4 regions of the Lysinibacillus sp. BS3 genome follow, and region 3 is predicted to be linked to each of the others. Evidence: riboswitches for the same ligand, from Rfam matches in the RefSeq annotation. Region 3 holds a riboswitch; each other region holds the start of a gene.
The links. Region 3 has a riboswitch for S-adenosylmethionine ahead of AAJG31_RS11565 (O-acetylhomoserine aminocarboxypropyltransferase/cysteine synthase family protein). Riboswitches for the same ligand answer to the same signal wherever they lie in the genome.

Region 1: it holds a riboswitch for S-adenosylmethionine, as region 3 does, so the genes downstream of both, AAJG31_RS16315 (bifunctional homocysteine S-methyltransferase/methylenetetrahydrofolate reductase) here and AAJG31_RS11565 (O-acetylhomoserine aminocarboxypropyltransferase/cysteine synthase family protein) in region 3, are expected to answer to the same signal.
Region 2: it holds a riboswitch for S-adenosylmethionine, as region 3 does, so the genes downstream of both, metA (homoserine O-succinyltransferase) here and AAJG31_RS11565 (O-acetylhomoserine aminocarboxypropyltransferase/cysteine synthase family protein) in region 3, are expected to answer to the same signal.
Region 4: it holds a riboswitch for S-adenosylmethionine, as region 3 does, so the genes downstream of both, AAJG31_RS18325 (methionine ABC transporter ATP-binding protein) here and AAJG31_RS11565 (O-acetylhomoserine aminocarboxypropyltransferase/cysteine synthase family protein) in region 3, are expected to answer to the same signal.

What each region holds. Positions count from the first base shown of each region.
Region 1 covers NZ_CP154860.1:3,306,389-3,309,721, forward strand. Annotated here, with positions in the region: gene AAJG31_RS16305 (globin-coupled sensor protein) at 1-103, shown strand, start outside; gene AAJG31_RS16310 (protoporphyrinogen oxidase) at 343-1,737, shown strand; SAM riboswitch class I at 1,837-1,937, shown strand; gene AAJG31_RS16315 (bifunctional homocysteine S-methyltransferase/methylenetetrahydrofolate reductase) at 2,027-3,333, shown strand, end outside.
Region 2 covers NZ_CP154860.1:249,494-252,826, reverse strand. Annotated here, with positions in the region: gene AAJG31_RS01310 (endospore germination permease) at 1-647, shown strand, start outside; gene metA (homoserine O-succinyltransferase) at 687-1,622, opposite strand; SAM riboswitch class I at 1,746-1,857, opposite strand; gene AAJG31_RS01300 (nucleotide excision repair endonuclease) at 2,061-2,432, shown strand; gene AAJG31_RS01295 (hypothetical protein) at 2,484-2,870, opposite strand; gene AAJG31_RS01290 (TrmB family transcriptional regulator) at 2,893-3,333, opposite strand, start outside.
Region 3 covers NZ_CP154860.1:2,340,017-2,343,349, reverse strand. Annotated here, with positions in the region: gene AAJG31_RS11575 (DASS family sodium-coupled anion symporter) at 1-96, opposite strand, end outside; gene AAJG31_RS11570 (glycerol-3-phosphate acyltransferase) at 292-924, opposite strand; SAM riboswitch class I at 1,080-1,193, shown strand; gene AAJG31_RS11565 (O-acetylhomoserine aminocarboxypropyltransferase/cysteine synthase family protein) at 1,310-2,611, shown strand; gene AAJG31_RS11560 (hypothetical protein) at 2,942-3,325, shown strand.
Region 4 covers NZ_CP154860.1:3,709,805-3,713,137, reverse strand. Annotated here, with positions in the region: gene AAJG31_RS18330 (methionine ABC transporter permease) at 1-596, opposite strand, end outside; gene AAJG31_RS18325 (methionine ABC transporter ATP-binding protein) at 586-1,614, opposite strand; SAM riboswitch class I at 1,697-1,800, opposite strand; gene AAJG31_RS18320 (thioredoxin family protein) at 1,857-2,168, opposite strand; gene AAJG31_RS18315 (hypothetical protein) at 2,183-2,524, opposite strand; gene gcvH (glycine cleavage system protein GcvH) at 2,616-2,996, opposite strand; gene AAJG31_RS18305 (arsenate reductase family protein) at 3,078-3,333, opposite strand, start outside.

The DNA of each region.
Region 1 (3,333 bases), 970 kb from region 3:
ACAAGCAATTGTAGGCATATTAAGTGAATTAGGCACTTCATTTACTGAGGTAACAAATTCAGCTGAAAAATTAGCGAGCTTTGCGCAAAATTTAAAAGGATAGACTACTAACATTTACATTCTATTTTTCATATTTTTAGACGTAATAAACACTATAGTACCTATTTAAATGTTTGTTGTGAAGTTATCGCTATAGAGAATCAATTTTATAGAGATTCAGAAAGTAAGAGCTATTTCACTGATGAAATAGCTCTATTTTTGCTAAATTTGTAAAGGGTTTAACGTAATTTTCAATGAAAAAGGATTATACTGTAGAAAGAATGAATAATAGGGGCGGTTATGATGAAAACAGTTGTTGTTTTAGGCGGCGGTATTACAGGACTATGTACAATGCATTATTTGCAACGTCAAGTGAAGGAACATAATTTAGATGTTCGTCTAGTGCTTATAGAAAAAAATACATATTTAGGAGGCAAATTATATTCAGCACATGAACAAGGTTTCATCATGGAAACGGGTGCTGATTCTATTGTAGCCCGTCATCAAGGCGTTATGGAACTCGTGCAGGAGCTTGATTTTGAGGCGGAATTAGTTTACAACGAAACAGGTATTTCTTATATTTATACGAATAATGAGTTACATGCTATTCCGGCAGATTCAACTTTCGGAATACCGATGAGTGTAGCATCCTTAGAGGAAAGTACACTTATTTCCGAGCAGGGAAAAAAAGAAGCGTTGAAGGATTTAACATTGCCAAACAATGGCTTCACAAAGGAAAGTTCTATCGGTGAATTTTTAACTTACTATTTAGGAGAGGAACTGGTGAAAAACCAAATTGCACCAGTCCTTGCAGGTGTTTATTCGGGAGATTTACATCAGCTTTCTATTGGCTCTACTTTACCGTATTTAATTGATTATAAGAATGATTTTGGAAGTATTATTAAAGGCTTTGATGCGAATCGTGAGCAATTTGTTAAAGCAGCGAACAAAAAATTTATATCCTTTAAAAATGGTTTATCTTCTTTAATTGATCGACTTGAACAAACCTTATCCGATGTAGAAATTATCAAGGGTGTTACTACACTAAATGTTCAAAAACAAGATAAGAACTACACAATTTCCTTAGCTAATGGTGAAATTATTGAGTCAGATTATGTCGTTTTAGCATTACCGAACGATACTGTACAAAATCTGCTACAGGATGAATCTTTAAACCGCTATTTTGACCAATTTACGACAGCGTCAGCGATTACTATCTATTTAGGTTTTGATGTGCCAGACGCTAATTTGCCAGCAGATGGAACGGGCTATATTGTTTCCCATAATTCAGACGTAACTTGTAATGCGGCAACTTGGACTAGTCGTAAATGGAAGCATACATCGAAAGAAAATAAATTACTTGTGCGACTCTTTTATAAGAGCATCAATCCAGCCTATGAGCAACTACGCGCCATGACGGATGAAGAATTAGCAGCAGTTGCTTTAGAAGATGTGAGAAAGAGCCTAGGAATAGAGGAGCAGCCAACCGTTGTGAATGTAACAAAATGGATTGATCAAATGCCTAAATATGATCTAGCGCATCGTGAAGCATTACAAGGATTACTACAAGAATTACATGAGAAATATCCTAATTTATCGATTGCAGGGTGCTCGTATTTTGGCGTAGGTATTGGTGCTTGCATTCAAAACGGGAAAAAAATTGGTGAAGAGCTTGCAAAGGAACTTGCCAATTTCTAAGGTTTTAAGTGGAAAAAAACTTTGTTATGTGAAATAGTCTTGACTCATTCGTCAGTAAACGATATGATTCTTTTAATTATTTAAAAAATTCATACTTAATTCTTATCAAGAGAAGCAGAGGGACTGGCCCATTGAAGCTTCAGCAACCAACTTTATTGTCAGGTGCTAAATCCAGAAGACCGTTGAGTCGAAGATGAGAAGGAACAACAATGATGAATCGTTAAAGCCTTCTTTTTTTATGAAAGAAGGCTTTTTATTATATAGAGACATAGGAAGAGAGGCTAATTTTATGGGATTGCTTGAAAGGTTAAAAACGCATGTATTGACGGCAGACGGTGCATTTGGCACAGTGCTATATGGCTATGGATTGGAGTATTGCCATGAGGAAATGAATGTTCAGAGACCCGAGTTAATTGAAAAGATTCATAGAGAATATATTGCGGCTGGTGCTGACATCATTCAAACGAATACGTACGGTGCAAATGCCATTAAATTAGCTCGCTATGGATTGGAATCACGTGTCCAACAATTTAATGAAGCTGCTATCACCATCGCAAAACGAGCAGCGGCTGATGGCGGTCAATTTGTTTTAGGAACAATTGGTGGTATTCGGGGAATTCGTAAAAGTGATGCAACCTTGGATGAAATATTAGCGACTATTGAAGAACAAGCAAGCGTCTTACTTGCAGGGAATCCAGATGGCCTTTTACTTGAAACTTATTATGATTTTGAAGAATTAACAGCAACCTTAAAGATGCTACGAGAAAAAACAAAATTGCCGATTATTGCACAAGTTTCTATGCATGAGCCCGGTGTTCTACAAAATGGGATGTCTTTAAATAATGCTCTCCATGAGCTTGAAGCTCTAGGTGCTGATATTGTTGGTGTCAATTGTCGACTAGGTCCACACCATACAATTCAGGCATTTGAAGGTGTAGAACTTCCTAATAAGGCATTTATGTCGGCCTATCCAAATGCATCACTTCTGGACTTAGAGGATGGGCGTGTCGTTTATGAATCAGAAGCTGATTATTTTGGTCGAGCGGCTGTTGAATTGCGTGATCAAGGTGTACGTTTAATAGGGGGCTGCTGTGGTACAACACCCAAACATATTGCAGCAGCAAAGAAGTATTTAGAAGAGTTATCACCGGTTCAGGAGAAGCATGCGAAGCCTAAAAAGATTGAGATTGTTCGGGAAGCGGAGCCAACAAAGTATGAGCCTCTTCATGAAAAGGTTAAACGTGAACGCTCTGTCATAGTAGAGTTGGATACGCCTAGACATTTAGAGATTGATGGGTTCCTTGAAGGAGCAAAGCAATTATATGATGCAGGTGCAGATGTAGTTATGATGGCAGACAATTCATTGGCCTCTCCACGTATTAGCAATATTGCAATGGGCGCATTGTTGAAGAGCTCACATGGTGTACGCCCACTAACTCATATTACATGTCGAGACCGTAATTTAATTGGTCTACAATCTCATTTAATGGGGTTAAATGCTTTAGGTATTCATGATGTGTTGGCCGTTACAGGTGATCCAACGAAAGTAGGAGATTTCCCAGGTGCGACAAGTGTTTATGATGTATCTTCCATGGA
Region 2 (3,333 bases), 2.1 Mb from region 3:
TTGAGAATATTCAGCCTCTACTAGAAGCGACCAAAGCATCTATGTTTTATAGTATTGCACGCTTTATGAGTATCTTTTCCTTTCCATTACTTGTATTATTGATGCTCTATCCTACTGGCGTCAATGTACAGCCGTCTGCACAGAAAGGGCTATATATTGGGGCAATCCTTGGCGGAATCGTCTTAGTTACGTTGATTGTCCTATCAATTCTTGTATTAGGTCCTGAAAACACTGCATCAAGGACATTTCCTAGCTATGCCTTAGCGCAAAGAATATCTATAGGGAATTTTTTACAGCGCATTGAAATCATTATGGCATTTATGTGGATTACGTCTATATATATTCGTACATTTATGTATTTCTATACGACCGTTGTTGGCCTCGCACAAATTTTAAAGATCAAGGATCATCGCCCACTCATTATACCGATGGGGATAATTGTTATTGGACTTTCTCAAATTGTTCATCCAGATATTGTGCATTCTACTAATTATAATAATGAAATTTGGCCAATCTTTTCCTTTATTTTCACCATTTTATTACCTATACTTTTGTTGATTGTGGTAGTTATTCGCAATCGTAAATCCAAGGCTCAAAATAACGAAACACCTCAGCAGGAAACAGAAAATGACAATCAAAAAGTCTAATTTCTTCTAAGCTAGAAAAGAAATTAGACTTTTTATTAATTAAATATGATATTCGATTTCATCTACAAAATCCCATTCATATGGTGTTTCTTGGTAAACATAGTAGTTCAACCAGTTAGAGAATAATAGATGCGTATGGGCACGCCATGTATTCATCGGCACTTGTGTCGGATCGTCATTCGGGAAGTAGTTTACAGGAACGGCGATATCTATGCCCTTCGCCACATCGCGACTGTATTCATCGGCTAGCGTTGTCGCATCATACTCTAGATGCCCCGTAATCATAATATTTTTATTATCTTTTGATTGTACAATAAATACCCCAGCATCCTCTGAATAGGATAATAATCGTAGATCTGGATGATTGCGAACCTCGTCAATCGAAACAGATGTATAGCGTGAATGGGGCGCAGTAAATAAATCACTAAAGCCACGTACCAAATCTACAGTTAAATCTGTAATCACATGGGAATAGACGCCTGAGCATTTAGCAGAAAGCTCAACCTTCCCAATGCCATAATGATGATACAATGCAGCCTGTGCCCCCCAACATATATGTAGCACGGATGTCACATTCTTTTTAGACCAATCCATAATTTCTGAAATTTCCTGCCAATAGTTGACCTCTTCAAAAGCCATTTTTTCTACTGGCGCACCAGTTATAATCATACCATCATAGCGTCGGTGTCGAATCTGATTGAACGTTGTGTAGAAAAGCTGCAAATGGGATTTACTCACATTTTTAGACTCGTGTGTGGCTGTATTCAAAAAGGTAATATTGACTTGTAATGGTGTATTCCCCAATAAACGTAATAATTGGAGCTCTGTTTTTTCTTTTTCAGGCATTAAATTTAATATTAATATATTTAATGGACGGATTTGCTGTGTTTTCGCACGATCTTCTTCCATGACGAAGATTTTTTCCTCACGTAAATGTTCTCCAGCTGGTAAATTTTTCGGAATATTAATTGGCATCTTGCTTTCCCCTCTCTATAATCACTCTCTTTTAGCAAACCTTGCTTGCGTAGAATGCAACGAAATTAAAAAATCCTCCTCATTCCATACGAGATAGAATGAGAAGGATTTTTTTCACGTCCACTCTTATCTCTCAAAGGAAAAAATCCTTTGCTGGAATTAGCACCTTTCTAACAATTGTTAGAGGTTGCTGAAGCGTCATCGGGCCAAATCCCTCAGCTTCTCTTGATAAGATTATTTAATTATCTTGAATTGTAACACGAACTAGTTAGAATATCAATAATTCATAGAATATTTTGTGATTCATGTGCATGTTCCTTGGTCATTTGATGTACACTAAGCTTGCTATATGTGGTGTTTCTGCATTTAAAATTTATGGTAAACATGCCGTAATTATGTTACCATATACTTTTAGTAAGAGAGAGGAACGTGAATAGTTTGATTAAAATTGAATTTCCAAAACCAGATCTAGTAATCCGTCAACGTGAACAAGACTTAAAACCAGGTGATGTGCCGATCACACCTTACTTTGGTTTTATTGACTTCCATAAAATCACACGAGATAAAGGCGGCATTTTCTTATTCTATAATGACAAGAATGAGCTATTGTTTGTTGGGAAAGCACGTAAAATTCGTCAACGTATTAAAAAACATTTCGAGGATAATGTATCTCCGATGAAAAACCATCGTGATGAAGTGTTCAAAATTGAAGTCTATGAAGTAGAAGATCCAATGGAACGTGAAATTTACGAAACATATGCGATTAATACTTTCCGCTCTAAATATAACGTAGACAAAGTCTTTTATTAGGCATCACGTAAAGAAACCGAAATCTCATCAAAGGGATTTCGGTTTCTTTTATCACATAATGGTCATACGATCAATTGGCGTACTCTGACCGTTTATTCGCAAATCAATGGTATCAAGCTCAGGATTCTTGACGGTGATTTTAAAAACATAGGGTTGTGCCTCTTTCCTTTGCTCGCTGCCTTCTTCTAACTGGATAATAAGCCTATTTCCCTCAGCTGTAATACTTGCCAATACATTCCCTTTTGAATAATAAACAAGGTAATATGGAGCATCCTTTTCATGCAATAGTTGTATTCTGTCATTAGAAACGATATTTTTTTGGACATTATCTGGGACAACCGTTAGCTCATGAATCGTTGGTGGATCGGTAGGTGGTGTAGCATTACAGGCTCCTAGCATTAGTAGGCTCATTAAACCTAGCAACACGAATTTTTTCAAGTAACTCCCCTTCCTTATACGACTATTCTAAGAAAAAAGCTTTACGCTCCTTAGCAATCCAGTCTTCTAACTCCTGATCATCACGTTTTACTAACCGATTGATGAGCACATCATGCCATATATAATCCTCTAACAAATAAATATGAACCGGATCATTGGTGATAAAGGCCGTCTCTTGGGTAGATGGAGAATGACCATAAATCATTTCCTGACCATCTATCGATAAGATAAACCAATGCGGTGTAGATGCTTTTTTTGTATAATGTGTGGCTCTATGCTGGTCAATTGAGGCGAGATGCTCTCCTACATACAACGTAATGCCATGAACAGGAACATGCAGCGCCACCTCTTGCAAATCTTCACGTAAGGCATCATACATATCTTCCCACATCGACAGCATCACTTTTTTCTTCGCCTTCTTTAGAAGTGACTGACAATAGTTGATAATGGATTCCTTGCCCTT
Region 3 (3,333 bases):
AGGTAAGAAGGTAATAATGATTAGTAACGCGAATGCCAAGCCAATCCATAGTGGCTTTAAATTAAGTTTTGTAGCTGCTTGCTTTGGTGAAGACATATTTTCTCATCCTTTCTACGATAAAAATGACGATTATTATCCATAACATCGGCCTGTATAATGTTTTATTGAGATAAGAATATGTCTATTTTATTGTAGAAAAAAATCTATGTGAAAATGGTGTTTTTTACAGCAATATGAGTAGATAAAGAGAAAAAATACGGTCACAAAAAATACAAAAATATCCATTAAATATTATTTCTTTTTCTTAAAGGCAGAAGTTACTTTAGGCTCTGTTCCATTGACTAATCGTTTAATATTTTCGAGGTGCAGGATGATGGCTATGCCAAAAAGAAGAAGAGCTATAATGGTTGGGCCAATGCCAGGAATCCATAAATAAGTTGCTGTACAAAACACGAGATAAAATTCTAGAACACCTACAATTAAATAATTTGTTGCAAAGGATAAAATAACAAATAAAATAAGTGCAAATAAACCAATCTTCCAATCAACAGCAAGTAAAATACCAATGATGGAGGCCGTTCCTTTCCCGCCGTTGAAGCCCATGTAGAAGGGGAAATTATGACCTAAAATAACCCCAGCAGCCATAATATAAGTAAGCAGCCAAATTTGTTCTTCTGTTAAATGAATAGCGTCCGCTAGATAAAAATGCGCACCTATAATAGCGACAACGCCTTTGCCTATATCGATGAGGGCTACTAAAACGCCATACTTCCAGCCAAGGGAAAGAGTAGCATTAGAGGCACCAGCATTACCGTGGCCAGCCTTTTTTAAATCAACCCCCGATAAAAATTGAGCCACTTTAGAGCCGTGAATACAGCCTATTAAATAGCCAATCATAAGAAAAATGATCACGGCCTTTACCATAAAAATACTCCTCTCAAAATTTTTTCTAAAATAGTGTATGCGTTCATATTACGTATAAGAGCAGACAGAAGTTTCGGAAAAAATAAAATTTACTTGTTGACAGAAAAAAACTCTATGTTTATACTGTGTAACAACGATGGAAATTGAATCTCATACTCTTATCAAGAGCGGCGGAGGGATAGGCCCTATGATGCCCGGCAACCAGTAAGCAATGAGCTTACTAAGGTGCTAATTCCTACAGATTCTTACTTGGATCTGGCAGATAAGGGGAGGAAAACTTGCAACCGCAACCCTCTTCTTAGCTGAAGAGGGTTTTTGTTTTCTACAGAAAAATCCTCCTCATCTCCGGTACCATCGTAAAAAAATAACCATTTGGAGGTACACAATGACAAATTTTAAACCAGAAACATTGCTGTTGCATGGTGGTCAAGAGCCAGACCCAGTGACGGGTTCTCGCACAGTTCCAGTCTATCGCTCAACTGCTTTCGTATTTAAAGACACTGCTCATGCGCAACGTCTTTTTGCCTTAGAGGAAGCAGGGAACATTTACACACGAATTACCAATCCAACAGTTGATGTGTTTGAAAAACGTGTGGCTTTATTGGAAGGTGGAACAGCAGCAGTAGCACTTTCATCTGGTGCAGCAGCTATCGCATTTTCCATTTTAAATCTAGCGGGAGCTGGTGATGAGATAGTAGCAGCTAGTTCTTTATATGGTGGTACGTATAATTTATTTGCTAACACATTACCAAACTATGGTATTAAAACAATTTTTGTAGATGAAACAAACCCAGAGAATTTCAAAGCAGCGATTACTGATAAAACAAAAGCTGTCTTTGCAGAGGTTTATGGTAATCCAAGTTTAAAGGTTTTAGATATTGAAGCAGTAGCTAAAATTGCACATGATAATGGTCTACCATTAATTATTGACAGCACGTTCGCTTCTCCTTACGGTTCTACACCTATTGAATACGGCGCAGATGTTGTAGTTCATTCAGCAACTAAATGGATAGGAGGTCATGGTACAACTTTAGGGGGCGTTGTTGTAGACGCTGGTAAGTTTGATTGGACTAGCGGTCGATTCCCTGGTTTTACTGAACCAGATGCCTCTTACCATGGTCTACGTTATGGAATTGATACAGCTTCTGCTGCCTTTGCTACAAAGCTACGTGTACAATTATTACGTGATTTTGGTCCAACATTAAGTGCTGATGCTGCTTTTAATTTATTGCAAGGGTTAGAAACGCTTCATCTGCGTATCCCTAAACACAATGAAAATGCATTGGCAGTGGCTGAGTATTTACAAAACCACCCATCTGTGGAGTATGTAAATTATAATGGCCTAGAAGATTTTCCGACACATGAGTTAGCAAAAAAATATTTAAGAAATGGCTTCGGTTCAGTGCTTACATTTGGCATAAAGGGTGGACGAGAAGCTGGGCGAAAGCTTATTGATAGCGTGAAATTATTTTCACATGTAGCAAATGTAGGTGATGCAAAGTCATTAATTATTCATCCAGCTTCCACTACTCATCAGCAACTATCAGCAGACGAATTAGTTCAAGCTGGTGTAACCGAGTCGCTCATTCGCTTATCCATCGGTTTAGAGGCAGTAGAGGATATTATTGCTGATTTAGATCAAGCCATTACACAGGCTACAACAACTGAACAAACAGTAGAAGCTTAAAGTTTAAAGAAAATGGTAAGATGTTGTGACGTTAACGTATTTTCTCATTCGATTAGCCTCATTTGGTAATGCGTTAAACGTTGCTACATCAATCTATTACTGCATCCGTTAATTATCAGAACCTTATAAAAAATAATACCAAGTAATTTTATATGTATTATTGACTTTGTTAAATCCATGTTATATACTAGGAAATAAGTTAACAGTACGAAAATTTTTTTTAAAAGGTAAATGTTTCATAAGTGCTCCCCCACTTTTGAATATATAGAAGAGTAGTTGCCTAGCCAGTGACTACTCTTCCCAAAAACTGATGATAAAGGAGTGTTTAAAATGGGTAACATCTATAGTGCGCAAAACATTGTATCCTATCTAATATATGAGCTAAATGAAGGGCATGTATTTGTCAACAATAAATCCATTCAACACCTTCTTACATCAGTCGAAAGAAAATGGCAGGAAGTATTTGGTCATACAGCATTTCAAGAACATGTTTTTACTGAAAAGGACTTTACTGTAAAGGAAGTATTTGAGGCATATGAACAGTACGGTGTGAGCCATATCTCACTTCCTGCGACAGAGTTTTACTTGAAGTATGGTACATTTCAATTAGTGGAACGTACGTATGCAATACCAAATTTTACAGAAGAAGAGATTAGTCTTGTTCAACAAGCTTTAGCACAATATCGTTATCAATTGCTTTCAAAAGCAAGTTAAAACCCCCT
Region 4 (3,333 bases), 1.4 Mb from region 3:
ATAGTTGCCATTAATGTCACATCTTGGCGATTTCGCTGGAAGCCGTCTAAGAAAGCTAAGTTACCAAGACCACCTGCACCAATAATTCCTGCCATCGCTGTATATCCTACAAGAGCAACAGCCGTTACAGTGATACCAGAAATCAAAGCTGGTAATGATTCCGGAACCAATACTTTCCAAATAATCGTAGAAGTTTTTGCTCCCATTGAACGGGCTGCTTCAATCACACCTTTATCAATTTCACGTAACGCAATTAATACCATACGAGCATAAAACGGTGCTGCACCGATAATTAAAGCAGGTAACGCCGCATTGGCACCGCGAATTGTACCTAGTAAAAACTTCGTAAATGGAATTAATAAAATAATTAATACGATAAATGGAATGGAACGGAAAATATTAACGAGTGATCCTGTTAAAAAGTTAACGATTTTATTTGCCCATAACTGATTGGGGCTAGTTAGAAATAGAACAATACCAATGACTAACCCAAGAATAAATGTCACAACCGTTGATATAGCTGTCATGTATAAAGTTTCATAGGTAGCTTGCCACATATTTTCCCAGTCTACATTCGGAAAGAGATTAGTTAGCATTTTCAATCACCTCCGTCTGTACTTCCACTGTATTTAAATAACGAAGGGCTTCAGTGACGTTTGTCTGAGAGCCATCAATTTGCACAATCAATGTACCATATGCACCATTTTTTGTTTGCGAAATATTTCCGTGAACAATACTTACTTCTACATCAAATTGTTTCACAAGATGTGAGATGACAGGCTGTTCTGTTTTTTCACCAACAAAAATCAATTTGACAAGTTGTCCAGTTGGATAGTTTGTTTTAATTTGTGCTACCGTATCCTGTGTTTCCTTAGTGTCTGTAATTTGAGATACAAACTTCTTAGTAATAGCCGCCTGTGGGGCTTGGAAGACTTGTAATACCTCACCACGTTCCACAATTTCGCCTGCCTCCATCACCGCTACACGATGACAAATTTTGCGGATGACATGCATTTCGTGGGTAATCAGGACGATTGTTAAGCCTAAGCGTTCATTTATATCTACGAGTAAATCAAGAATGGCATCCGTTGTTTCAGGGTCGAGTGCGGATGTCGCCTCATCACATAGTAAAACCTCTGGATTATTCGCTAATGCACGTGCAATTCCTACACGCTGCTTTTGTCCCCCAGAAAGCTGGGATGGATATGCCTTATCGCGCCCTTCTAAGCCTACAAGGGCAATTAATTCCTTCACACGCGCTTCACGTTGAGCCTTTGGGAAGCCTGCGATTTCTAAAGGGAATGCAATATTTTCGGCAACTGTTCTTGACCAAAGTAAATTAAAATGCTGGAAAATCATACTTACCTTTTGTCTAGCTGCTCTAAGCTTTTGCCCTTTTATCGATGAAAATTCTTGATTGTTCACCGTTACTGTTCCTGCTGTCGGTTTCTCTAAACCGTTTAATAAACGAATCATGGTACTTTTACCAGCACCACTATAGCCGATAATGCCAAAAATTTCACCTTTATTAATAGTAAGGTTGACGTCTTTGACTGCCGTTAATTCGCCATTTGCTGTTTTGTATTTCTTTGTAATATTTTGAAGCTGGATCATAGCGAATACTCCTTTTCTCATATAGAAAACCCCTTCACTCACAGACAAGTAGAAGGGGTCACGTATGATACGTTAAACCGTTCTCTCATCTTTCAAAGAAAAATCTTTGGGTGATTTGGCACCTTTTCACATTGTGATGGTTGCCGGGCTTCATAGGGCACTTCCCTCCGCCACTCTTCATAAGAGTTCGATATATTTAATGTTTTAGTAATATATTTGATACTTTACCACGCTAGTAAAGTTCAGTCAATTGATTTTTTTAACAATTCATATAAAAATGGTACGGATTGAAAAGCATAAATCTTTTCTGTCACTTTTCCGCCATCACTGATGAGTAGACATGGAACACTTTCAATTTGATGCTCATAAGCTATGTGTTCCAAAAAGTTGATATTTGCTTTACCAATTTGTAGCTGTGGCAGTAATTGCTCAATAATGGACATCATTTTAGATGCCACTGCACACGTTCCACACATCGGTGTATATAAATAAAATGCAGTTTTCTCTCCCGACTGTTTAGCCGCTTCCCACTGCTCTATTGACCATTCTTCCATTTACTCACGCAACCTTACAAAATATATTCATTATGGATTGAAAAATGTGCACGCAGTAAGATCATTGCTAGCACTTTTCTTGGTGTCGTTTCTACTTCCTTGTATGTTGGCATTGTGCGCAGATGCTCAGCCTCTGGATAATGTCTGTCCATTAATGCACGTAGCTTATCACCAGAAGTATCTGCATCAAAAAAAGTAAATAGCTCACAGCCCTCATAGGGATCCAGTAGTTCTTCTAATTGATGCACACCAATTGTACCATTCGTACATAGTATTGTAACATTCTCATTCAAAATAGGCTCAATTTGTAGCTTATCTGAGCGCCCTTCTACTATCAAGCATTTTCCCTCGAACATTACGCCACCTCCATTTAGAGATCCCCACTTATAAGTCATTATATAACAAAAAACGCCGGTAGTTTCCGACGTTTTTCGATTATGGCTTGTCTTATTCAGCGATCATTTCTTCGTATTGCTCTGCTGTCATTAGTTTCTCAACTTCTGATGCGTCAGCAGGCTCAACAACGATCATCCATGCTTTTTCATATGGTGATTCATTAACGAATTCTGGGCTATCTTCTAAATCTGCATTTACTTCAACTACAGTACCTGAGATTGGTGCATATAATTCAGAAACAGTTTTTACTGATTCTACGCTACCGAATGGATCATCTGTTTTGATTTCGTCGCCAACTTGTGGAAGCTCAACGAATACGATATCTCCTAATTCAGATTGTGCGAAGTGAGTAATACCAATACGTACTTTTCCATCTTCTACTTTTACCCATTCATGTTCTTCAGAGTATCGTAAGTCTTTAGGTGTGCTCATGCAAAAAACCCCTCCATAAATATGTAATATATTCACTTTCAGTGTGCCATACTTCTCCTATAAATACAAGGTTTAATACGGTTATTTCCAAGCTTGCTCAAAATCTACTTCTTTAAAACCTAAAGTAACTTTTTTTCCATCTGTCACGATGGGACGTTTAATTAACATGCCATCTGAAGCAAGTAGCTCAAGCTGCTCATCCTCCGTCATTTCCGCTAACTTGTCCTTTAAGCCAAGCTCACGATATTTCATGCCTGAGGTATTAAAAAATTTCTTCAAAGGCTGTCCACTAGCTTGCCAAATAGCTGTTAATTCTTCTTTAGTGGGAGGTTGCTCT